One region of the Pseudomonas sp. NPDC087185 genome, then DNA from elsewhere that is predicted to be linked to it. Evidence: riboswitches for the same ligand, from Rfam matches in the RefSeq annotation. Region 1 holds a riboswitch; each other region holds the start of a gene.

Region 1 (5,889 bases):
GTCGATGGAAATGGAGTCGAAGGCGTCATGATCGTGGTCGTCATGGTCGTCGCCGTCATGGTGCGAATCGTGGTGCGTACGGCGGCCATCGATGTGTGCTTCGGATTGCGCGCCCACACCCAGCAGCACGTCCAGCGGCAGGCGGCCGCTGCTGGCTTCGATCACCTTGACCGCAGGCGGCAATTCTTCGGCGACTTCGGCGCGGACCTTGGCCAAGCCTTCGGCGTCGATCAGGTCAGCTTTGTTCAGCACCACCAGGTCGGCACTGGCCAACTGGTCGGCGAACAGTTCGTGCAGCGGCGATTCGTGGTCCAAGTTGGGGTCGAGCTTGCGCTGGGCGTCGACCTGGTCCGGGTAGGCGGCGAAGGTGCCGGCGGCCACGGCCGGGCTGTCGACCACGGTGATCACTGCGTCGACGGTGCAGGCGTTACGGATTTCCGGCCACTGGAAGGCTTGCACCAGGGGCTTGGGCAGGGCCAGGCCGCTGGTTTCGATGAGGATGTGGTCGAGGTCGCCGCGGCGCGCCACCAGCTCACGCATCACCGGGAAGAATTCTTCCTGCACGGTGCAGCACAGGCAGCCGTTCGCCAGTTCGTAGACGCGGCCGCTGGCCTCTTCCTCGGTGCAGCCGATGCTGCACTGCTTGAGGATTTCGCCGTCGATGCCGAGCTCGCCAAACTCGTTGACGATTACCGCGATGCGGCGGCCCTGGGCGTTGTCGAGCATGTGCCGGAGCAAGGTGGTCTTGCCCGAGCCGAGGAAGCCGGTGACGATGGTGACGGGGAGCTTGGCCAGTGTTTTCATGTCGCGTTGCCCTTGGCAGGATGGCGCGGGCATGCGGGACGAAAGCCGCGGGCCAGACCGGCCGGGCTCGTTCGCCACCGGATCACCCCGCCCGGTTGAAAGTCGAAAACGTTGCGAGGCAGGTCTCCTGGCTTGCACCGTTCCGGCCCCGATCGAACGGAGATGGCGGGATGACGCCTTCCCGCGCCGAGGCGCAGTGGCTGTGTCGATCCGTTTCGGTGCTTACAGTTGCGGGGGCAGCCGCGGCTTGTACCGCGTTCCCGTCTTAGCTTCGGCCTGGCCGAAGAACCTCGAAGCGGCAAGGCTACGCGGGGGGTGGGGGATGGTCAACAGTTGCCGCGAGCCACCCCCCACAAATCCCAACGCAAACTGCTTTTCGCTTTTGCTTTTGCTTTTGCTTTTGCTTTTAAGCGCGCGGTAGTTCAGGCGCCACCGAATGCGACTTCAGGAGGCCGAGCGCAGGTCTTGCGAGCGCGGTCCTCCCGGGAGCAAGGCCGGAGCGAGGGAACCCCGAAGCGCAGCGCAGGGGCCGGATGACAGGAGCCAGCCTTTTTGGGTGGGCCCGCTCCCATCATCCGGCCCCTACGCTGCGCTCCGGCCTCCTGAAGTCGCAATCTGCATCGCCTGAACTACCGCGCACTTAGAAGCAAGAGCAAGAGCAAACCTGCAACACGCGCTGCGATTGACGGAAACATTGCCCCGTGCTCTCCTTACACCCTGCGTTCAGGTGCCCCCAAGGGGGTGAAACGGGAAACCGGTGCGTCGCAGGCCCCCGATAAGGGCCCGACAACTCCGGTGCTGCCCCCGCAACGGTAAGCGAGTGAAGCGTCGAGACCACTGTGCCACGCAGTACGGCATGGGAAGGTGACGCTTTACCAGGAGCCCTGCTCCTCCTCGCAAGCCCGGAGACCGGCCTGACGTTCATGAACACCCCGCGGTGGGCGGGCGCTGTCGCATTCCCCTGGGCCATCCAAGCCCGGGGCTGTCGCGCTCGCCTATGCCCCTATAAAAGCAAAGCAGAGGAATGCGTCATGCCCATCACCAGCGCCAAACACAGCATCAGCACCCCCGTCACCCTCAGCCAGCGCGTGGTAATCGCCGCCGGTGCCAGCCTGCTGGGCCTGTGCCTGATCTACTTCGCCGGCTTCTCGCACATCGAGGCCGTGCACAACGCCGCCCACGACACCCGCCACAGCGCCGCCTTCCCCTGCCACTGAGACCGCCCGATGATCAAGCGTATTGCCCGCACCGCCGGGTTCAGCGGCCTGCTCGCAGCCCTGCTGCTGACCCTGCTGCAGAGCTTCTGGGTCGCCCCGCTGATCCTGCAGGCGGAAACCTATGAGTCGGCCGCCCCTGCCGCCGAGCACCACAACCATGACGGCGAAGCGGCTGTTGCCCATGAACATGCGGCCGGCCATGAGCACAGCGACGAGGCCTGGTCGCCGGAAGACGGCTGGCAGCGCATCCTGTCGACCACCGGGGGCAACCTGGTGGTAGCGGTCGGTTTCGCCCTAATCCTCGCCGCGCTGTACAGCCTGCGTGAGCCCAACCGCGTCGCCACTGGTGCGCTGTGGGGCCTGGCCGGGTTCGCCGTGTTCTGCCTGGCGCCCACCCTGGGCTTGCCGCCTGAGCTACCGGGCACCGCCGCCGCAGACCTCGGCCAGCGCCAGAACTGGTGGATCGGTACCGCTGCTGCCACTGCAGTGGGCCTGGCCCTGGTGGTGTTCGCGCGGCACTGGCTGTTCAAGGCACTCGGCATGGTTTTGCTGGTGGTGCCCCACGTGATCGGTGCACCGCAACCCGACGTTCATCAAAGCCTGGCCCCCGAAGCCCTGGAAACCCAGTTCAAGGTCGCTTCGTGGGCAACCAACGCCGCCTTCTGGGTGGCATTGGGCCTGCTCAGCGCCTGGCTGTATCGCCGTTCCAGCCAGGCTTGATGACCAGCAAAAAGCTGCAGCTGGCGCTGTACGCCGGCTTCGGTTGCCGCCGGGGCTGCCCGGTGGAAGTGCTCGACGCGCTGCTGCGCCAGGCGCTGGACCGGCATGGCCTAGCACTGACTGCGCTGCAGGGCATCGCTAGCATCGCCTTGAAAGCTGACGAGCCAGGCCTTCAACAACTTGCCAAACGTTACAACTTGTCGCTGGTGGTGTTCGAGGCCAGCCAGCTGCAGGCCTTCGAGCCCCTGCTCAGCCACCGTTCTGCGCAAGCCTTCGCCCACAGCGGCTGCTGGGGCGTTGCAGAGAGCGCGGCGCTGGCCCTGGCGCACCGCGATGTCGGCAAAGCCACCCTCCGAGTGACACGGCAATCACTTGGCCCCGCTACCCTCGCCCTCGCCTGCGGCGGATAATCGATACCTCTTTTACCTGCAAGGATTTTTCATGACGGTCTACTTCATTGGCGCCGGCCCCGGTGACCCGGAGCTGATAACGGTCAAGGGACAACGCCTGATCCGCCAGTGCCCGGTCATCATATACGCCGGCTCCCTGGTGCCTGCGGCGGTACTCGAAGGCCACCAGGCCGAGACGGTCATCAACAGTGCTGAGCTGCACCTGGAACAAATCATCCAGGCCATGCGCAAGGCGCATGAAAAAGGCCTGGACGTGGCCCGCGTTCACAGCGGCGACCCCAGCCTGTATGGCGCCATCGGCGAACAGATCCGCCACCTGCGGGAACTGGGTATCGACTACCAGATCATCCCCGGGGTTACCGCCACTGCTGCCAGCGCCGCACTGCTGGGTTGTGAACTGACCCTGCCGGACGTGGCACAGACGCTCATTCTCACCCGCTTCGGTAACAGCTCCCCGATGCCTGCCGGGGAGCAACTGGGCGATTTGGCCCGCCATGGCAGCACCATGGCCATCCACCTTGGGGTCAAGCATCTGGCTCGCATCGTCGACGAGCTGCAGCCCCACTACGGGGCCGATTGCCCCGTGGCCGTCGTGCACCGCGCCACCTGGCCGGACCAGGACTGGGTCTGCGGCACGCTTGGCGATATCGTCGGGCAGGTCGCCGCCAAGGGCTTTCGCCGCACCGCGCTGATCCTCGTCGGCCACGTGCTGGGGGACGCGCCGTTCGCCTCATCCGCGCTGTATCACGCCGGGCACGCGCACCTCTACCGCCCTGGCGATTGAGCATTGCCAACCGGCCAAAGGCCGTAGCAGACTCCAGGCTCCTACCCGCGGACCGGAGTGACACCCATGCTGGCGCTACGCCCCAATTGCGAATGTTGTGATGCAGACCTCCCAGGCGATAGCCCCGATGCGTTGATCTGCTCGTTCGAATGCACCTTTTGCCGCAGCTGTGCCGAAACCCGTTTCCATGGCCGCTGCCCCAACTGCTCAGGCCAACTGCTGGCCCGCCCCACTCGGGTGGGCCAGGCGTTGAGCAACAACCCCGCTTCGACCCAACGCGTACTCAAGCCCCACGCTGCCTGCGCATAAGTAACTTTCTTTTGCTGGCATCGTCGAAATCAGCATCGGCGATGCCTGTCTTCATGTGATTTTGTAGGACTTTTCAACAAAGTCAGCCTCCTTAGTCAACACATCTATACTCGCCATTACCAAGGGGTCGGAATGGACGTATCGTGCTGCGCTGCAGAAACACCTTGCAGACGTATTCCTGATTATCCTCAGGAAACGGACCACATTCCGACAGGAGTTTTCTTCATGACAACTGTACTGATCGTCGACGATCACTCTACCGTTCGATTCGCGATACGCATGTTGCTTGAGCGCGAGCGCTTTCACGTCATAGGTGAAGTAGACAACGGCAGCGAAGTGGCGCAGGTAGCACGCAAGCTGCAACCCGATGTCGTGGTCCTGGACATCGGGCTTCCTGGCCTGGACGGCATGGAAGTGATCAAACGGCTGCAGCAGCTCGAGCATGCCCCCCGGATCATGGTGCTGACCGGCCAGGCCACCGACCTGTACGTACGCCGCTGCCTGGATGCCGGCATTGGTGCTTTCGTGACCAAAAGTGAAGACCTCGACGCCGTCGTGTTTGCGCTCAAAGCCTTGGTCAAAGGTTATTCGACGTTCCCGCAGATGGCGGTCAACAGCAATACCCTGGACAGCGAGCCGACCCGCCTGGGCAGCCTGTCCAACCGCGAGATGGAAGTGCTGCGGCGCCTGTCCAATGGCGAAAATAACAAGCACATCGGCACTCAGATGAACCTGAGCGCCAAGACCATCAGCACCTACCGGGGCCGTATCATGGACAAGCTCAAAACGGAATCGTTGGTAGAAATGGTGGACCTGGCCAAGCGCAACAGCGTCAACTGAGCGCAATCGACATGAAGCGCACGCTGGCTGGCTTGTTCGTGGTCATCGGCCTTGCATGCTGCCCGCGGGTAACGCTAGCCGATGCCGAGCCACGGCAGTTGCTGGCGCGCGCCGTCAGTGCCGCCCCCCCCTTGCAACTGGACTCTCAGGACCGCCAGTGGCTGCAACAGCGCAAGGCCCTTCTGCTGGGCAGTTCGCGCCCCGACTATCCGCCCTTCGAGATCAACATCAGCCCGGCCGATTACGAAGGCCTCAGCGCCGATTACGCCGGGCTGATCGCCGAGCAATTGGGGGTACCGATCGAAGTCAAACGTTTTTCCAGCCGCCACGAAGCAATTGCCGCCCTGCGCGATGGCGCAATCGACTTGCTGGGCAGCTCCAACGCCTTTGAGGCAGCCGATGCCCAGCTCAGCCTCAGCCTGCCCTATGCCGACGACTTGCCGGTCATCGTTACACGCGAAGGGCGCACGCTGAAAAACAACAAGGATCTCGCAGGCCTGCGCCTGGCCATGGTCGACCACTACCTGCCGGGCGAGACGGTCCGCACGCTCTACCCCAACGCGCAGTTGAGCTTCTATCGTTCTACCCTGGCGGGCCTGGCGGCCGTTGAACTGGGCGAGGCGGACGCTTACCTGGGCGACGCCATCAGTACCGACTTTCTGATCGGCAAGAGTTACCAGGGCATGATCAAGATCGACCATTTCTGCCAGGTGCCTGCCGCAACCTTTTCCTTTGCCCTGGCCAGCGACAACCCACGCCTGCGGCGCCTGGTCGACACGGCCCTGGCGAGGATTACCGAAAGCGA
Region 2 (5,889 bases), on a different contig from region 1:
TTGCTTGGCCAGCAGGTGGAAGAAGCCCAGGTCCTGTGTCGGATTCATCATTAACCCATGGTTACTTAAGAGGTGATCCAGGGTTAACTGCTGCCCTGTGTTCACTACATATACTCGGCTCATCCCCGCCAGCACAAGTTCGGCGGGCCACAATAAGCAGGGGAGTCGAGGCATGAACAACTACAAGATCGCGGCAATTCCAGGTGATGGCATTGGCGTAGAAGTGATCGCCGCAGGTGTGGAGGTGCTGCAGGCACTGGCTGCCAAGCGCGGCAGCTTCGGCATCGATTTCGAGCATTTCGACTGGGGCTCGGAGCGTTACTTGCGCGAAGGCCAATACATCCCTGCCGGTGGCCTGGAGAAACTCAAGACCTTCGATGCCATCTTCTTTGGCGCGGTGGGCAGCCAGGAGGTGCCGGACCATGTGTCGCTGTGGGGCCTGCGCCTGCCGATCTGCCAGGGCTTCGATCAGTTCGCCAACGTGCGCCCGGCCCGTGTGCTGCCGGGGGTGACCAGCCCATTGGCCAAGGGTAAGGCGATCGACTGGGTGATCGTGCGCGAGAACTCCGAAGGCGAATATTCCGGCAGTGGCGGCCGTGTTCACCAGGGCTTGCCGATCGAAGTGGCCACCGAGGTTTCGACGTTCACCCGCGTCGGCGTCGAGCGCATCCATCGCTTTGCGTTCGACCTGGCCCGCACACGGCCGGCCAAGCACCTGACCCTGGTGACCAAGTCCAACGCCCAGCGCCATGGCATGGTGCTGTGGGACGAGGTATTCGAGGACGTGGCCAAGGACTACCCGGATGTACGCACCACCCGCGAACTGGTGGATGCGGTGACCACCACCATGGTACTCAAGCCCGAGCAGTTGGATGTGGTAGTGGCCACCAACCTGCATGCCGACATCTTGTCGGACCTGGCTGCCGCGTTGTCCGGCAGCCTGGGCATCGCGCCCACCGCCAACCTCAACCCCGGCCGCGACTTCCCGTCGATGTTCGAGCCGATCCACGGTTCGGCCTTCGACATCACCGGCAAGGGTGTGGCCAACCCCATTGCCACCTTCTGGACCGCGGTGATGATGCTCGAGCACCTGGGGGAGGAGGCTGCCGCTCGCGAACTGATGGCGGCGATCGAGGCGGTGACCGAGAGTGGCGTGCACACGCCTGACCTGGGGGGCAAGGCGACCACCCGTGAAGTGACCGATGCGGTGCTGGCGCTGATTCGTCGCTAAGCGTGATGGCCCATCGTCGGTACACCGACGATGGGCTCCGTGAAATCGCCCCCGTTCGATTGACGCTCCCCATTCAACCCTCTAACCTTCGCGCGTGTTTCAGGTGCCCTGCCAGCCTCGACTGGGCAGGGTGAAACTGGGAAGCCGGTGGGCGCCAGCATGGCGCGAGTCCGGCGCTGCCCCCGCAACGGTAGGTGAGTAAAAAGCCGCGCACGGCCACTGGATGCCCGCATCCGGGAAGGCGCGCAGGCCCGGGCCGACGCCCGCTCACAAGCCCGGAGACCGGCCTGTCACTGCCAACGGCATCACGGAGGGTGATGCGCGGTGCACCGTGGCGTCTGGCCATGGCTCCTGCGCGCTCTCCGCTTGCCTGTCTATCGACCTGTCGCCGCTGCTTCGCGTGGCGCCAGCCTGCGGAGTACCCCCATGAGCGAACCCACCGAACGCGACGAACGCCACCTGGCGCGCATGCAGCGCAAGAAGGCGGTCATCGACGAACGTATCGCCAATTCCCCCAACGAATGCGGCCTGCTGCTGGTGCTCACCGGCAACGGCAAGGGCAAGAGCAGCTCGGCATTCGGCATGCTCGCCCGCGCCTTGGGGCATGGCATGCAATGCGGCGTGGTGCAGTTCATCAAGGGCCGCAACAGCACCGGCGAAGAGCTGTTCTTCCGTCGCTTCCCCGAGCAGGTGCGTTACCACGTGATGGGCGAGGGCTTTACTTGGGAAACCCAGGACCGCCAGCGCGACATTGCCGCTGCCGAAGCGGCCTGGCACGTTTCGCGCCAGCTGCTGCAGGACCCGAGCGTGCAGTTCGTGGTGCTCGATGAGCTGAACATCGCCCTCAAGCACGGCTACCTCGACCTCGACCAGGTGCTTTCCGACATCCAGGCGCGGCCACCGATGCAGCATGTGATCGTCACTGGCCGCGCGGCCAAGCCCGAAATGATCGAGCTGGCCGACACCGTCACCGAGATGGGCATGCTCAAGCATGCGTTCCAGGCGGGCATCCGCGCGCAGAAGGGCGTCGAACTGTGAGCCACACGCGACATTGCCCGGCCGTATTGATCGCGGCCCCGGCGTCTGGCCAGGGCAAGACCACCGTGACTGCGGCCCTGGCCCGGCTGCACCGCAACCTCGGGCGCAAGGTCCGGGTGTTCAAGTGCGGGCCTGATTTTCTCGACCCGATGATCCTCGAGCGCGCCAGCGGTGCGCCGGTGTACCAGCTCGACCTGTGGATGATTGGTGCGGAGGAAAGCCGTCGACTGCTGTGGGACGCGGCAGGCGAGGCCGACCTGATCCTGATCGAAGGGGTCATGGGGCTGTTCGACGGCACGCCGTCGAGCGCCGACCTGGCGCGCCACTTCGGCGTGCCGGTGCTGGCAGTGATCGATGGCACGGCCATGGCCCAGACCTTCGGCGCCCTGGCCTTGGGCCTTGCGCGCTACCAGGCCGACCTGCCGTTTGCCGGCGTACTGGCCAACCGGGTCGGCAGCCTGCGCCATGCGCAACTGCTCGAAGGCAGTTTGACCGAAGGCTTGCGCTGGTATGGCGGCCTGTCGCGCGAGCGCGGCATCGAGCTGCCCAGCCGCCACCTGGGGCTGGTGCAGGCCAGCGAGCTGAATGACCTGGATGCTCGCCTGGACGCTGCCGCCGAAGCACTGGGCAGCAGCTGCGACGCCGCGCCGCCGCCGCCGGTGGCGTTCGCCGAGCCTGAGCCGCAGCCGAGCGCCGCGTCGCTGGCCGGTGTGCGCATCGGCGTGGCCAAGGACGAAGCGTTTGCCTTCACCTACGGCGCCAACCTCGACCTGCTGCGCAACCTGGGCGCACAACTGGCATTCTTCTCGCCGCTGCACGACCGTGAACTGCCGGCCGTCGATAGCCTGTACCTGCCGGGTGGCTACCCCGAGCTGCATCACCATGCGCTGGCCGCCAACGCGACGATGTGTGAGGCCATCCGTGCCCACCACGGCGCTGGCAAACCGCTGCTGGCCGAATGCGGCGGCATGCTTTATCTGCTCGATGCCCTGACCGACGTTGCCGGTGAACGAGCGGCGCTGGTCGGCCTGCTACCGGGCGAAGCGACCCTGCAAAAACGCCTGGCGGCCCTGGCCTTGCAAGCTGTGGAACTGCCGGAAGGTACTTTGCGCGGGCACACCTACCACCATTCGCTGACCAGCACCGAACTGGAACCGATCGCCCGTGGCCTGAGCCCCAACGGTGGGCGCGGCAACGAGGCGGTCTATCGCCTGGGCCGGCTCACCGCGTCCTACGTGCACTTCTATTTCCCGTCCAACCCAGAGGCGGCGGCGGCGCTGTTGCGACCATGAGCGAACACGCTTTCAGTGAGGCCGAGCGTGCCGCCGTCTACCGCGCCATCGGCGAGCGCCGTGACATGCGCCACTTTGCCGGCGGCACGGTCGCCCCTGACGTGCTCGGCCGCCTGCTCGGCGCCGCACATCAGGCACCCAGCGTGGGCCTGATGCAGCCGTGGCGCTTCATTCGCATCCGCCAGGGCGACCTGCGCGCGCGCATCCAGGCGCTGGTGGAACAAGAGCGGGTGCGCACGGCCGACGCCTTGGGTGAGCGCACCGACGAATTCATGAAGCTCAAGGTCGAAGGCATCAACGACTGCGCCGAATTGTGGGTAGCCGCCTTGATGGACAACCGCGAACCGCACATTTTCGGCCGCCGCACCCTGCCGGAAATGGACCTCGCCTCGCTGGCCTGCGCCATTCAGAACCTGTGGCTGGCGGCCCGTGCCGAAGGCTTGGGGATGGGCTGGGTCTCGTTGTTCGACCCACAGGCACTGGCCGAGCTGCTGGGTATGCCTGCCGGGGCCAAGCCGGTCGCTGTACTGTGCCTTGGCCCTGTTACCGAATTTTATCCGGCACCGATGCTGGTGCTGGAAAACTGGGCCGAAGAACGGCCCTTGAGCGACATGCTGTTCGAGAACCAATGGGGAGAGCGCCCATGAGCGTGGCCTTGCTGACCGTGGCCGGCGTGGCCCTGGATGCCTTGCTGGGCGAACCGCAGCGGCGCCACCCGCTGGTAGCTTTCGGCAACCTGGCGTCCAACCTGGAGCGGCGCCTGAATGCCGGTGGGCGAGGCTGGCGCAGCCATGGCGTGAGTGCCTGGTTCCTGGCCGTGGTGCCCTTGACCCTGGTGGCGCTGATCCTGTCCTGGCTGCCCTATATCGGCTGGCTGGTGGACGTGCTGGCGCTGTATTGCGCGCTGGGCCTGCGCAGCCTCGGCGAGCACGTGCTGCCCGTTGCCAGCGCCTTGCGCCAGGGCGACCTGGAGGAGGCGCGGCGGCGTGTCGGCTACCTGGTGAGCCGCGAAACCCGCGAGCTCGATGAGCCCGCCGTGGCCCGGGCCGCGACCGAGTCGGTGCTGGAGAACGGCAGCGATGCGGTGTTCGCCGCGCTGTTCTGGTTCATCGTCGCCGGCGCGCCGGGCGTGGTGCTGTACCGCCTGAGCAATACCCTGGATGCCATGTGGGGCTACCGCAACGAACGCTTCGAGCGCTTCGGCTGGTGCGCCGCGCGCATCGATGATGTGCTCAACTATATCCCTGCAAGGCTGGTGGCGCTGAGCTATGCATTGCTCGGCAAGACCCGCCTGGCGCTGGCCTGCTGGCGCAAGCAGGGGCCATTGTGGGACAGCCCCAATGCGGGCCCGGTGATGGCGGCGGGCGCCGGTGCTTTGGGTGTCGAGCTCGGCGGCCCGGCGGTGTATCACGGCGAACTGCACGAGCGCCCGTGCCTGGGCGAAGGGCCGATGGCCGATGCCGATGCCATCGAGCGCGGCTGGAGCCTGGTGCAGCGTGGCGTATGGCTGTGGCTGTTGGTGATCTGCGTGGGAGCGTACCTGAATGCTTGAGCACGGTGGCCGCCTGTTACGGGCGGTGCGGCAATACGGGATTGCGCGTGAGGCCTGGCTCGACCTGTCCAGCGGCATCGCGCCGTGGCCTTACCCGATCCCGCCGATCCCGATGGACGCCTGGGCGCGCCTGCCCGAGACGGAGGACGGCCTCGAGGCGGCGGCGCGCGCCTATTACGGCGCCCGCCAGCTGTTGGCGGTGGCCGGCTCCCAGGCGGCGATCCAGGCGTTGCCCCAGCTGCGCCCCAGTGGCCGGGTCGGGGTGCTATCGCCTTGCTACGCGGAGCATCCGCAGGCCTGGCAGCGGGCAGGGCATACCCTGATCGAGCTGCAGGAAGGGCAGGTCGACGCGACCCTCGACAGCCTCGATGTGCTGGTGCTGGTCAACCCGAACAACCCGACCGGCCACCGTGTGCCCCGGGACCGACTGCTCGCGTGGCATGCCCGCTTGGCCGAGCGGGGCAGTTGGCTGGTGGTCGATGAAGCCTTCATGGACAACACCCCCGAACACAGCGTGGTCGAGTGTGCCGAACGCCCCGGGCTGATCGTGCTGCGCTCGTTCGGCAAGTTCTTCGGCCTGGCGGGTGTTCGATTGGGCTGTGTCGCTGCCGAACTGCCCCTGCTGCAACGCCTGGCCGACCTGCTGGGCCCGTGGACCGTCAGTGGCCCCACGCGCGTGCTGGCCCAGGCTTGCTTCGCCGACCCGGCAGCGCATCAGGCGCAGATCGAGCGCTGCGCCCAGGCCAGCGCACGATTGGCCCTGTTGCTGGAGAGCA
Region 3 (5,889 bases), 420 kb from region 1:
CCGGCCTGCTGCTTTTCGTGGGTCAGCGGGTCGTCCACCAGCAGCTTGTTCTTGACGATGTGGAAGGCGGCCAGCGTCCACTCCCCGCGCCCGTCCCAGAAGCGCTGTTTGACGCCCAGTTCAGTCTGCTTGGACTCGGTCAGGTCGTAGTTCATCTGCGCCGGGCTGAGGCTGATCAGGTTGTTCACCCCGTCCTCGCTGGTGGAGTACTGGCCGTACAGCGACAGGTTGTCGGTGGCGGCGAACACCAGCCCGGCGCGCCAGTTGCCGCCTTGCAGGCTGCGGTCGCTGCGGGTGCCGTCGGTGAGGTTGTCGCGGTCGATGTGGTGCTGGTCGCGGCGCACGCCGGTCACCAGCGACAGGCGCTCGGTCAGTTGCAGGCGGTTCTCGGCGAACAGGGCGAAGGTGTGGGTGCTGGAGAGGGTTTGCGGGCGCGTCGGCGAATCGCTGTGGAAGTACCCAGGTGTCGGCTGCCACGGGTCGATGTAGTCGCCGCCGACATCGTTGTACGGTGTGTTGCTGTCGACGTTGAAGCGCACCTTGTTGTACTCGGCGCCGAGCACGGTCTTGCTGGCCAGGCCCAACAGCGAGTGGTCGAAGGTGAAGGTCTGGCGGTCGCCGATCTGCTCCTGGTTGTGCTTGATTTCCAGGTAGCTCTGGCGCAGCAGCTGCTCACGGTCGGCGTCCCAGCTGTAGTCTTCGGCATTGCGCCAGTGGCGGCGGCTCTTGATGTAATAGAGCTGGTTGCTGGTACTGAGCTGGTCGTTGATCGTCCAGTCGGTGGTAAAGCGGGTCCATTCGTCGTGGTAGCGTTGCACGTCGTTCTGGATGTTGTAGTTCTTCTTGCGCAGGCTGCTGCGGTAGTGGCCGTCGATCAGCGGCGTGCCGTAGTCGTTGGCAGGCTGGGCATCGCCGCGCTCATGGGCCAGGGTGAAGCTCAGGTCGTGCGTGGCGTCAAAACGCAGCGCGGCGCTGAGGCTCAGGCTGCGCGAGTCGGTGCGGTCGACCCAGCCGTTGCCCGCCTGCTGGTTGAGGGTGAGGCGGTAGCTCAGCCGCTCGCTGAGGCTGCCGCCGCTGTCCAGGCCCAGCTGCTGGCGGTCCCAGGAGCCATAGCCCAAACGCACGTGGTTGCGCAGGTCACCGCTGAAGGGCTTTTTCGGGATCACGTTGACCACAGCGCCCGTGGCCCCTTCGCCATACAGCACCGAAGCCGGGCCCCGGAGCACGTCGATGCGCTCGACCATCCACGGGTCGACCGGGAAGGTCTGGGTGCCGGCACCGGTATACAGGCGTGTGCCGTCGAACAGCGTCATCACCGAACCGTGCCCGGTAAAGCCACGGGCCGAGAGCCCCGTGCCGCCGTCGCCTGGGCTACCGATGAAGGTGATGCCCGGCGAGCGGGTCACGGCGTCCTGCACGGTGAGGTTGTTGCGCTGCTGAATGAGTTCGGCGGTAATGCTGCTGGTGCTGGCCGGCGTTTCCAGGGCGCTGAGGTTCAGCCGTGAGCCGGCCTGGGTCGGCGTGGCCAGGTCGACCGTCTGTTCATCGCGGGTGTCGGTGATGGCCGTGGAAGGCAGCGCCAGGACGGGGCTGCCATGGTCATCGGCCAGGGCTGGCAGGGCGACGGCCAGGCAGGCCGCCAGAGGGGGAAGCTTGAAGAAACGGGACATGTCTTTCCACTGACTGCAGGAATGAATGGATCCCGGTGGAAAACACGCAAAGGCACAACCACGCACGCAGGCGCGCACGCGGATACCGGCCTGCGCCCGCCCACCGCGGGTTGCCAAGTGAAGCTTCAGGCCGGTCTCCGGGCTTGCGAGGGTCATGAGGCCTTCACCTTCCCATGCAGGTGCACAGTGGTGTGTCGAAGGCATCGCTCGCTTACCGTTGCGGGGGCAGCGCCGGACTGGTCGTGGAACACGACGCACCGGCTTCCCGTTTCACCCTGCGCACGGCGGCGCAGGACACCTGAAACTGGCGCGCATCTGACCATTGGTCGGAGCGCGCGTCAATCGTTTACCTGTGGCTGGCGGCTAGTGCGCGCCGGCCGATTTGCTCAGGTCGCTTTGCGCCCACTCGGTGTAGATGCAGGCATCGGCCACCGCCCAGCGCACCTTCACGGTATCGCCCGGTTGCATCGGCATGCCCGCAGCCGACAACGCTTTCACGGTCAGTTCAGTACCGCCTGGGGTCATGACGTGGCAGGTCTGGCTTTCGCCGAGGAACAGCACTTCGCCGACCTTGGCAATGACCTCGTTCCAGCCTGTGGGCAACGGTTCGCGCGCCGCCTGTTCGGTGGTCAGCGCCAAGGCCTTTTCCGGGCGCACCATGATCAGTGCATCCTGACCGGCAGCCAGGCCAGGCGTCAGGCGGATGGCGACCGGCTGGCCCTCGAAGCTGCCCGCGCCTTGGCTGCTGGCCTTGATATGCAGGAAGTTCGAGTTGCCCAGGAACGAGGCCACGAACGCATTCGGCGGGTTCTGGTACAGGTCATAGCCGGTGCCCAGGCCGACGATCTTGCCGTGGCTGAAGATGGCGATGCGCTGGGACAGGCGCATGGCTTCTTCCTGGTCGTGGGTCACGTAGACGATGGTGATGCCCAGGCGCCGATGCAGCTGGCGCAGTTCGTCCTGCAGGTCTTCGCGCAGTTTTTTGTCCAGCGCGCCGAGCGGCTCATCCATCAGCAGGATGCGCGGTTCGTACACCAGCGCGCGGGCAATGGCCACGCGCTGCTGCTGGCCGCCGGACATCTGCGAGGGCTTGCGGTGGGCGAACGGCTCCAACTGCACCAGCTTGAGCATGGCGTCGACACGCTTGTTGGTCTCGGCGGCGCTGAGCTTGCGGATGGCCAGCGGGAAGGCGATGTTGTCGCGCACGTTCAGGTGCGGGAACAGCGAGTAGCGCTGGAACACCATGCCGATGTCACGCTTGTGCGGCGGGACGTTCACCAGCGACTGGCCCTCGACCAGGATCTCGCCGCTGCTTGGCGTTTCAAAGCCGGCCAGCATCGACAGCGTGGTGGACTTGCCCGAGCCGCTGGAACCGAGGAAGGTGAGGAACTCGCCGTCCTGGATCTCCAGGTCGAGGTTGTCCACCGCGGTGAAGTCGCCGTAATGCTTGTTCAGGCCGCGCAGGCTGACCAGTGTCTGGTTGTGCGCGTTGTCTTTGATCACTGCACTCATTGTTGTTCTCTCCGCGCACTCAGGCGTTGACTTCGGTGCGCCGGCGCAAGGCGGCGGCAATAACCATGACCAACAGCGACAGGCCGATCAGCAGCGTCGAGGCGACGGCGATCACCGGGCTCAGGTCTTGGCGCAGGGTGGTCCACATTTTTACGGGCAAGGTCTGCAGGTCGGGGCTGGCCATCATCACGCTCAGCACCACCTCATCCCACGACACCAGGAAGGCGAACAGGCCGCCGGCGATCATGCCTGGACGAATGGCCGGGAAGGTCACCTTGAAGATCGCCTGCAGGCGCGAGGCACCGCAGATCACCGCAGCATCTTCGATCGACTGGTCGAACAGCTTCAGCGAGTTGATGATCGAGATGATGGTGAAGGGCAGGGCGACGATCACATGGCTGACCACGAAGGCGAACAGCGTGCCGGTGTAGCCCAGTTTGAGAAACAGCGCGTACACCGCCACGGCGATGATCACCAATGGCACGATCATCGGCATGGTGAACAGCCCGTAGAGCATCTCGCGGCCGGGGAAGCGGCCGCGTACCAGCGCGAATGCGGTGGGCAGGCCCAGCAGCACGGCGGCGAGGGTGGTCAGCACGGCCACCTTGAGGCTGGCCAGGGCCGCGTCCATCCACTCCGGGTTGGCAAAGAATTGCACGTACCACTTGAAGGTCCAGCCCGGCGGCGGGAACACCAGCCACTGCGAAGAGCCGAACGACAGCAGGATGATGAACACCACCGGCAGCAGCAGGAAGGCTGCTATGACCCCGGTGGTCAGGTACAGGCCCGTGCGCAGCGGGCGCCCCATGGCATTGGGAGACAGAAGCATGGCGGTTTACCTCGCGTTGCCGACCGGGGATTCCGGCTGCAGCTTCAGGTACAGGTAGAAGAGCACCAGGGTGATCACCACCAGCAGTGCGGCGGCGGCGCTGGCCAGGCCCCAGTTGAGGAACGACTGCACCTGCTGGATGATGAATTCGGGCAGCATCATGTTCTGCGCACCGCCGAGCAGGGCTGGGGTGACGTAGTAACCGAGCGACATCACGAACACCATCAACGCGCCGGAGAACAGCCCCGAGCGGCACAGCGGCAAAAACACCTTCCAGAAGTTTGTCCACGGGCTGGCGCCGCAAATGGAGCCGGCCTGCAGCACCATCGGGTCGATGGCATGCATGGTCGCCTGCAGCGGCAGCACGATGAACGGGATCATGATGTAGCTCATGCCGATCACTACGCCGGTCAGGTTGTGAACCATTTCCAGCGGCGCATCGATGATGCCCAGCGCCATCAACGCCTTGTTGATCACCCCCGAGCTCTGCAGCAGCACCAGCCACGAGTAGGTGCGCGCCAGCAGGCTGGTCCACATCGACAGCAGCACGATGTTAAGCAACCAGCGGCCCCAGCCGTTGGGCACCAGGGTGATTGCCCAGGCCAGCGGGAAGCCCAGCAGCACGCTGATCAGGGTGACCACGCCCGCGACCGAGAAGGTGTTGAACAACACCCGTGCATAGGCCGAGTTGGCGAAAAGTTGCTCGTAGTTGCCCAGCCCTGGCACCGGCTCCAGCACGCCGCGCAGCAGCAGGCCGATCAGCGGGGCGAAGAAGAACAGGCCAAGAAACAGCAGGGCCGGCAGCAGGTTGCGGCTGCCTTTCCAACGGCGGTTCAGCGGTTCGCGGCGGGGGGCCGTTCCCGGAGCGCCGGTGCCCGTGGGGGCACCTTGCGCGTTGTGCAGGGCGTTGATGGCGACTTTCATTTGACCAACCACTCATTCCAGCGCGCGGCGATGGTCTGGCCGTTCTTCGCCCAGTAGGCAAAGTCCAGCGTGACCTGGTCCTGGGCGTAGGCGGTCGGCAGGTTTTGCGCGAGGTCTTTGTCGAGCTTGGCCACGCTGTCGACGTTCACCGGCGCATAAGCAGTCTTGTTGGCGAAGTCGGCCTGGCCTTCGGCGCTGCTGGCGTTGGCCAGAAACTTCATGGCCGCGTCCTTGTTCTTGGCGCCTTTGGGGATGACCAGGAAGTCGGCCATGACTAGGTTCTGCTTCCAGCTCACGCCCACCGGCGCGCCATCTTGCTGCAGGGCGTAGACGCGGCCGTTCCAGAACTGCCCGAGCGAGGCTTCACCCGAAGCCAACAGCTGCTGCGACTGGGCGCCACCGCCCCACCAGACGATGTCTTTCTTGATGGTGTCGAGCTTCTTGAAGGCGCGGTCCAGGTCCAGCGGGTAGAGTTTGTCGGGTGCGACGCCGTCGGCCAGCAGGGCCAACTCCAGCACGCCGGGGCTCGGCCATTTGTACAGGGCGCGTTTGCCGGGGAAGGTCTTGGTGTCGAACAGCGCGGTCCAGTCCACCGGCTTGTTGGCACCGAGCTTGCCTTCGTTGTAGCCGAGCACGAACGAGAAGAAGAACGAGCCGACGCCGTGGTCGGAGACGAAACGCGGGTCGATCTTGTCGCGCTGGATGGTGTTGAAATCGAGGGGTTCGAGCAGGCCTTCGCTGGCGGCGCGCAGGGCAAAATCGGCTTCCACGTCGACCACGTCCCACTGCACGTTGCCGCTCTCGACCATGGCCTTGAGCTTGCCGTAGTCGGTCGGGCCATCCTGGACGACTTTGATGTTGGTCGATTTGCTGAACGGGACGGCCCAGGCTTCTTTCTGGGCGTCCTGGGTGGTCCCGCCCCAGCTGACGAAATTGAGACTGTCGGCAGCCTGC
Region 4 (5,889 bases), 430 kb from region 1:
GGTCGGTGCTTTCGTTGAAGTGCCCCGCGACCAGCTTCAGCGTGTCGATTTCGTTGCTGGTGAGGAAGAACCCGGTCGCGGTTTCAGGCAGCAAGCGGCTGTCGGAAGAGCTGAACACGGGTGTCTTCACTCGCTGCTCACCATAAGAGAGCACGGTGTTGGACATGCGCAGCTTCAACGCTGCGCCGCCTCGGCTGTATTCGTTCTTCGGGTGGCCGTCATTGTCCACGCCGAGCAAGCGCGCTTTACCGACCCGGCCGCCGCCGCTGTCGAGTTGCACGCCAAGGTAGGCGTGGGCGTCGACGCCAACCCCGATCAGGCCTTGGGTAAAACCGGACTGGAACGTGCCCATCAAGCCGTAGGCCCATTCCTCAGCCAGGCCGTTGCGTTCGTTGCGGGGTTTGTAGGCATTGCGGCCAGCGCTGTTGCGCCCGCCGTGCTTGTAGTCACGCTGGTCGTACACCGTGCGGTTGAGGAGGCTCCAACTGCTGTCCTCGACGAAGCCATTGCTCTGTGACTGTGCAGATTCAGCCAGCGCCAAGGGCGCGAGGCCCAGCAGCGGCAGGGCCATTAGCAAACGGTTCATTGCCCGGCCTCCAGCTGCTGCAGTTGCGCCGTGAAGCGCGCTTGTGCCCGGGCTGGCAAGGTCGCTGGCCATTCGACCGGGGCTGTATCGCCCACCTGGATCAGCATCACCATGCCCATCGCCAGGTGCGGAATGCACTGGATGCCGTACAGCCCAGGGACGGTGAAGGTCTGCTCGAACGGCTGGTTCAATTTGCTCTTGAACGCCTCGGCGCCAGCGGGCAGCAAGCCTGGCAGGCTGGCGGCATTGTGGCCGCTCTGGGTTGGCAGAAAGCGCACGGTGTCGCCCGGTGCGATGCGCAGGTGGTCTGGCTCATAGACCATGGCGCCCGCCGGCCCGCGGTTGAGCATCTTCACTTCATGCACTTCAGCCAGCGCGGCAAAGGGCAGCAGGGCGCTGGCGAGCAGCAGGGCGGTGGGGCGCAACAGCATGGCGGGAACTTCCTGGTTCAGGGGGCGCGAAAGCGCAGGATGCGCGCGCCGTCGAAGGGGTCGGTGAGGTAGTGGGCGTGCACGCCGAAGGTGCTCAGCAGGCGCTCGGGGGTGAGTACCTGCAGCGGTTTGCCGAGGGCCACCAGGCGGCCGTGTTCGAGCACCGCCACGCGGTCGCAGGTGAGTGCCTGGTTCAGGTCGTGCAGGGCCACCAGGGTGGTCACTGGCAGCGCCTGCACCTGTTGCAGCAGGCTCAGCTGGTGCTGGATATCGAGGTGGTTGGTCGGCTCGTCGAGCAGCAGCACCTGCGGGCGCTGGGCCAGGGCACGGGCGATGTGCACGCGCTGGCGCTCACCACCGGACAGCGAGCCCCAGATGCGTGTACGCAGGTGCGCGGCATCGAGGTCGGCCAGGGCTTGCTCGACGATGGCGCGGTCCTCTTTGGAGAACGGCGCGAGGGCCGATAACCACGGCGTGCGCCCCAGCGCCACGGCGTCGTACACACTGATGGCGTCGAGGGTGTCGGCCTGTTGTTCGACCAGCGCCAGGGCCTGGGCAATACGCCGGCGCGGCAGGTGCGCGAGCGGCTCGCCGAGCAGCCGGACGCTGCCACTGTGCGGTGTACGCAAACCGGCCAGCAACTTGAGCAGGGACGATTTGCCGGAGCCGTTGGGGCCGACGATGCCGAGGGTTTCGCCCGCGATCACGGCCAGGTCGATGTCGCGCAGCACGCTGTTGCCTGACAGTTGCAGGCTCAGGCCCTGGCAGGCGAGCGGGGCGACGTGCAGTGGCGCCATGACCGTCATGCGCGCCTCCGTCGGCTGACCAGGATCAGCGCGAATACCGGTGCACCGATCAAGGCCGTGACCACACCCACCGGGATCACCTGGCCAGGGATCAGCGTGCGCGACAGCATGTCGGCGGCGATCAGGAACAGCGCACCGCCCAAGGCGCTGGCCGGCAGCAGCCGGCTGTGGCCGGGGCCGAGCAGCAGGCGCAAGGCATGCGGAATGACCAGCCCGACAAAACCGATGGCGCCGACGATGGACACCATCACCGCCGTCACCAGCGCCGCACAGCTGATCAACAGCAGCTGGCTGCGGCGTACCGGGATACCCAGCGACGCCGCCGAATCGGCGCCAAAGGTGAAGGCATCCAGCGTACGCCGGTGCCACAGGCACACCACCAGCCCGCACAGCGCCACCGGCAGCGCCATCCACACCGATGGCCAGCGCACGCCGCTGAGGTTGCCCAGCAGCCAGAACAGGATGCCGCGGGCCTGCTCGGCAGTGGCCGACTTGGTGATGAGGAACGCGGTCAGGGCGGTGAACAGTTGCGAGCCGGCGATGCCCGCCAGGATCACCTGGGCGTTGTTGCTGCTCGGCCCGGCCGCACGGGCCAGTACCAACACCAGCGCGAACGCTGCCACGGCGCCGACGAAAGCGCCGCCGGACATGCTCAGGGCCACGCTGCCCAGGCCTAGCAAACCGACCAGCACGGCGCCCGTCGAGGCGCCGGCCGACAGGCCCAGCAAGTAAGGTTCGGCCAGCGGATTGCGCAGCAGCGCTTGCAAGATCACCCCGCAGGTCGCCAGCCCCGCACCGCAGGCCGCGGCGACCAGGGTGCGGGTCAGGCGGTAGTTCCAGATGATCCCGGCATCGATCGGGTCGACCGGGTAATCGGCTTGCCACAGGTGGTTGGCCAGTACCTGATAGACCACCCGGGGCGATACGGTGGTTTCGCCAATGGCGGTGCCTGCCAGCAGTGCGGCGAGCAGAGCGAGCAGGGCCAGGGCCGTGCAGGGCAGCAAACGCTTCATCACTGCGCCGCTTTACCGCTGGCGAAGGCCGCAGACAGGGTCTGCAGGCCACGGAACAGGCGAATGCCGGCCTGCATGGCGTCGGCGTCGAGGATAATGATACGGTTGTTCTTCACGGCATCCATGTGCTGGGTGACGGGGTCGTTGTGAAGGAATTCCAGCTTCTTCTGGTAGTCGTCGGCGGGGAAGCGGCGGCGGTCCATGCGGGCGATGATCAGCCAGGTCGGGTTGGCCTTGGCAAGGGTTTCCCAGCCTACGGTCGGCCATTCTTCAGTAGACTCGACCACGTTGCGCACGCCCAAGGTGCGCAGCATGAAATCGGCGACACCTTGTCGCCCGGCGACGTAAGGGTCGATGTCCAGGTCGGCGCTGGAGAACCAGAACAGCGCCGACGTTTTGCTCAAGTCCTTACCGGCCAGTTGCTGCTTGGCACCGTCCAGGCGCGCCTTGAGATCGGTATTCAGCGCTTCGCCACGGGCCTGCACGTCGAAGATTTCAGCCAGCTGGCTGACGCTCTTGTAGATGCTGTCGACCTGGAACGCCTGCAGGCGCGTACCGTCGGCACCGACCAGGTTGTCCTTGCCTTCGCAGTCCGAAGGCAGCAGGTAGGTGGGGATCTTCAGTTCGTTGAACTGCTCGCGGGTTGCGACCACGCCCTGGGCGCCGACCATCCATTCGAACTGCACCGCCACCAGTTGCGGGCGCTTGCCGACCACGGCTTCGAAGCTCGGGTCGTTGTCGGCCAGGCGCGGCACCTGGTCATTGAGCGCCTTGTACTCCGGCAGCACGTTGTTGAACCACAGCGAAGTGCCCGCCAGCTTTTCGCCCAGGCCCAGGGCATAGAGCATTTCGGTACCGGCCTGGCCGATGGTCACCGCGCGCTCGGGGGCGTGGGCGAAGGTCTGCGGCATGCCGCAGTTGTCCACGGTCAGCGGGTAGTGGGTGGCGGCGGCATGGGCCACGCCGGTGAGGCTCAGGCCGGCGAGCAGGGTGGCGAAACGAGGCAGCATGCTGGGCGATCTCCTATCGGACAGTTCACGGAAGGAACGCACGGACAGGCATCGCCGAGCCCCTGCAGGCAGCAGGAGCAACACTGATGGCCAATCCCGGACACCCCGCCGGTTGGTGAATGTAGGCCGGCAGGTCTCCTGACTGGTGCTTCATCGCTCAACGCCGGCCTTCCCGGATAGTGGATCCAGTGGCATCAATGGCATGAGCTCGGCACCTACAGTTGCGGGGGCAGTTCCGTTTGGCGCGCCTGGGGCGGCCTGGGATTCCCTATTAATTCCGTGGTGGAAACCGGCGGCCCGCATGGTAGACCATCAGGCGCCGGGTGAAAACGCTAAATCAGAAGTACTTCAGCCAGGTGATGTCGCGACGGCGCGCCTTGAGCCGGGCAAACCAGCGCACCGGCAGGTACAACGCCACCGCCAGCAGCACCGCGCCTAGCCACACGGCGCCAATGCCGTCGAAGCCGAAGTAGTCGCCGTGGTTCAGGCCGAACACGGCGACGCTGGCCAGGTACAGCAGCTTCAGCACATACAGGTGCAGCAGGTAGAAGAACATTGGCGCCGCGCCGAACACGGCCAGGGCGCTGATCCAGCGGGCTTGCCCTGCGCGTTCGAAGGCGCGCAGCAACAGCAGGCCGCAGCCCAGGGTCAGGGCCAGGAACAGCAGCGAAGGCGGGTACTTGGTTATGTTGAAGAAGCTCATCAGCGTCTGGGTGAGGGTCGGGTAGCCGCTCCACGGCGCTTCGCCGTAGCCGTTGAGCAGGCGCAGCACGACGAAACCGAGCAGGGCGATCACGCCCGCCAGCAGCAGGTGATGCTGGCGTTGCTTCGCATCAAGGCCACGGCCGAACCAAGGGCCAAGGCCATAGCCCAAGGCGATCACGCCGATCCACGGCAGCACCGGGTAAGAGGTGCGCAGGCGCAGGCTGTCGGAGAACTCAAGCCAGCCACGGTCATGCAGGATCGCCCAGGGCACATGCATCGCCGACTCCACACCAAAGTGCAGGCCATCGAGCAGGTTGTGGCCGGCGACGATCAGCGCACCCAGGGCCAGCAGCGCGGGGCGGGGCAGCCACACCAGCAGCGACAGGGCGATCATGCTGACACCGATGGCCCAGATCACCTGCAGGTAGATCACGCTGGGCGGCAGCTGGAAGGTCCAGGCGAAGTTGACCAGGGTGAACTCCAGCACCACCAGGAACAGGCCGCGCTTGAACAGGAACGCCGAGACATCGCTGCGGCCTTGGTACTTCTCGCCGTACAGCCAGGCCGACAGGCCGGTGAGTAGCACGAACACCGGGGCGCACAGGTGGGCCAGGGTGCGGCTGGCGAACAGCGTCGGGTCGGTGGCGTCGATGGTCATCGGGTCGCTGACCTGGCGGTGCAGGAAGAACGTCTCGCGAACGTGATCGAGCAGCATGAACAGGATCACCAGGCCGCGCAGGGCATCGATGCTCTGCAGGCGCTGGGTGAGCAGGGTGGGGGTGGCGGCGGCGCTTGTCATGGAAGAGGGTCGCAGGCAGGAATGAATGTCAAATGAAACGTTATCTTATAACTATTTAATGAAGGCCTGGTAGTGGTTTTTTGGGTGTTCATACCGGCCTGTTCGCGGGACCAGCCGGCGCCCACAGGTTCCACACATTTCTGCAGTCACTGTGGGGGCGGGCTTTTTGCGCGAACAGGCCGGACCTGCTGACTCAAATCAGAAGCTGTAATCCACGGTGGCAAAATACGAGCGCGGCACGCCCATGATCCATTGCGTGCCACTGAAGGCCGAAGCCACGTATTCTCGGTCGAACAGGTTGTTCACCTGCAACCCCAGCCGCACGTCCGGCAGCACCTGCCAGCCAATGTTGGCATCGACCACGGTGTATCCCGGCGCACTCTGGGTATTGGCGGTATTGGCATAGCGCTCATCCACAAAGCGCGCGCCAATGCCGGCGTCCACTTGCTGGCCGAAGCCTTTGCTCAACCACAGGTTGGCCGTGCGCCGGGGCACGTTGGCCGGGCGGTTGCCGCTGCGGTCGTGCGCCACGCCGGCGA

Evidence for each region. A riboswitch is a leader RNA that binds a small molecule or an ion and turns the genes downstream of it on or off. The one in region 1 is predicted to bind cobalamin.
Region 2: linked by a shared signal. The riboswitch ahead of cobO (cob(I)yrinic acid a,c-diamide adenosyltransferase) and the one ahead of ACIPIJ_RS12075 (CbtB-domain containing protein) in region 1 are both predicted to bind cobalamin.
Region 3: linked by a shared signal. The riboswitch ahead of ACIPIJ_RS14055 (TonB-dependent receptor) and the one ahead of ACIPIJ_RS12075 (CbtB-domain containing protein) in region 1 are both predicted to bind cobalamin.
Region 4: linked by a shared signal. The riboswitch ahead of ACIPIJ_RS14065 (ABC transporter substrate-binding protein) and the one ahead of ACIPIJ_RS12075 (CbtB-domain containing protein) in region 1 are both predicted to bind cobalamin.

What each region holds. Positions count from the first base shown of each region.
Region 1 covers NZ_JBIUZK010000003.1:391,297-397,185, forward strand. Annotated here, with positions in the region: gene cobW (cobalamin biosynthesis protein CobW) at 1-804, opposite strand, end outside; cobalamin riboswitch at 904-1,112, opposite strand; cobalamin riboswitch at 1,513-1,737, shown strand; gene ACIPIJ_RS12075 (CbtB-domain containing protein) at 1,836-2,021, shown strand; gene ACIPIJ_RS12080 (CbtA family protein) at 2,031-2,741, shown strand; gene ACIPIJ_RS12085 (cobalamin biosynthesis protein) at 2,741-3,151, shown strand; gene cobM (precorrin-4 C(11)-methyltransferase) at 3,183-3,935, shown strand; gene ACIPIJ_RS12095 (DUF1272 domain-containing protein) at 4,002-4,244, shown strand; gene ACIPIJ_RS12100 (response regulator) at 4,470-5,084, shown strand; gene ACIPIJ_RS12105 (transporter substrate-binding domain-containing protein) at 5,096-5,889, shown strand, end outside.
Region 2 covers NZ_JBIUZK010000008.1:219,758-225,646, reverse strand. Annotated here, with positions in the region: gene ACIPIJ_RS24885 (LysR family transcriptional regulator) at 1-48, opposite strand, end outside; gene ACIPIJ_RS24880 (tartrate dehydrogenase) at 173-1,231, shown strand; cobalamin riboswitch at 1,316-1,537, shown strand; gene cobO (cob(I)yrinic acid a,c-diamide adenosyltransferase) at 1,658-2,269, shown strand; gene ACIPIJ_RS24870 (cobyrinate a,c-diamide synthase) at 2,266-3,561, shown strand; gene bluB (5,6-dimethylbenzimidazole synthase) at 3,558-4,208, shown strand; gene cbiB (adenosylcobinamide-phosphate synthase CbiB) at 4,205-5,113, shown strand; gene cobD (threonine-phosphate decarboxylase CobD) at 5,106-5,889, shown strand, end outside.
Region 3 covers NZ_JBIUZK010000003.1:813,561-819,449, reverse strand. Annotated here, with positions in the region: gene ACIPIJ_RS14055 (TonB-dependent receptor) at 1-1,670, opposite strand, end outside; cobalamin riboswitch at 1,781-1,987, opposite strand; gene ACIPIJ_RS14050 (ABC transporter ATP-binding protein) at 2,034-3,182, opposite strand; gene ACIPIJ_RS14045 (ABC transporter permease) at 3,202-4,011, opposite strand; gene ACIPIJ_RS14040 (ABC transporter permease) at 4,018-4,935, opposite strand; gene ACIPIJ_RS14035 (ABC transporter substrate-binding protein) at 4,932-5,889, opposite strand, start outside.
Region 4 covers NZ_JBIUZK010000003.1:819,566-825,454, reverse strand. Annotated here, with positions in the region: gene ACIPIJ_RS14085 (OprD family porin) at 1-586, opposite strand, end outside; gene ACIPIJ_RS14080 (pseudoazurin) at 583-1,017, opposite strand; gene ACIPIJ_RS14075 (ABC transporter ATP-binding protein) at 1,035-1,823, opposite strand; gene ACIPIJ_RS14070 (FecCD family ABC transporter permease) at 1,820-2,836, opposite strand; gene ACIPIJ_RS14065 (ABC transporter substrate-binding protein) at 2,836-3,846, opposite strand; cobalamin riboswitch at 3,957-4,155, opposite strand; gene ACIPIJ_RS14060 (DUF1624 domain-containing protein) at 4,184-5,350, opposite strand; gene ACIPIJ_RS14055 (TonB-dependent receptor) at 5,549-5,889, opposite strand, start outside.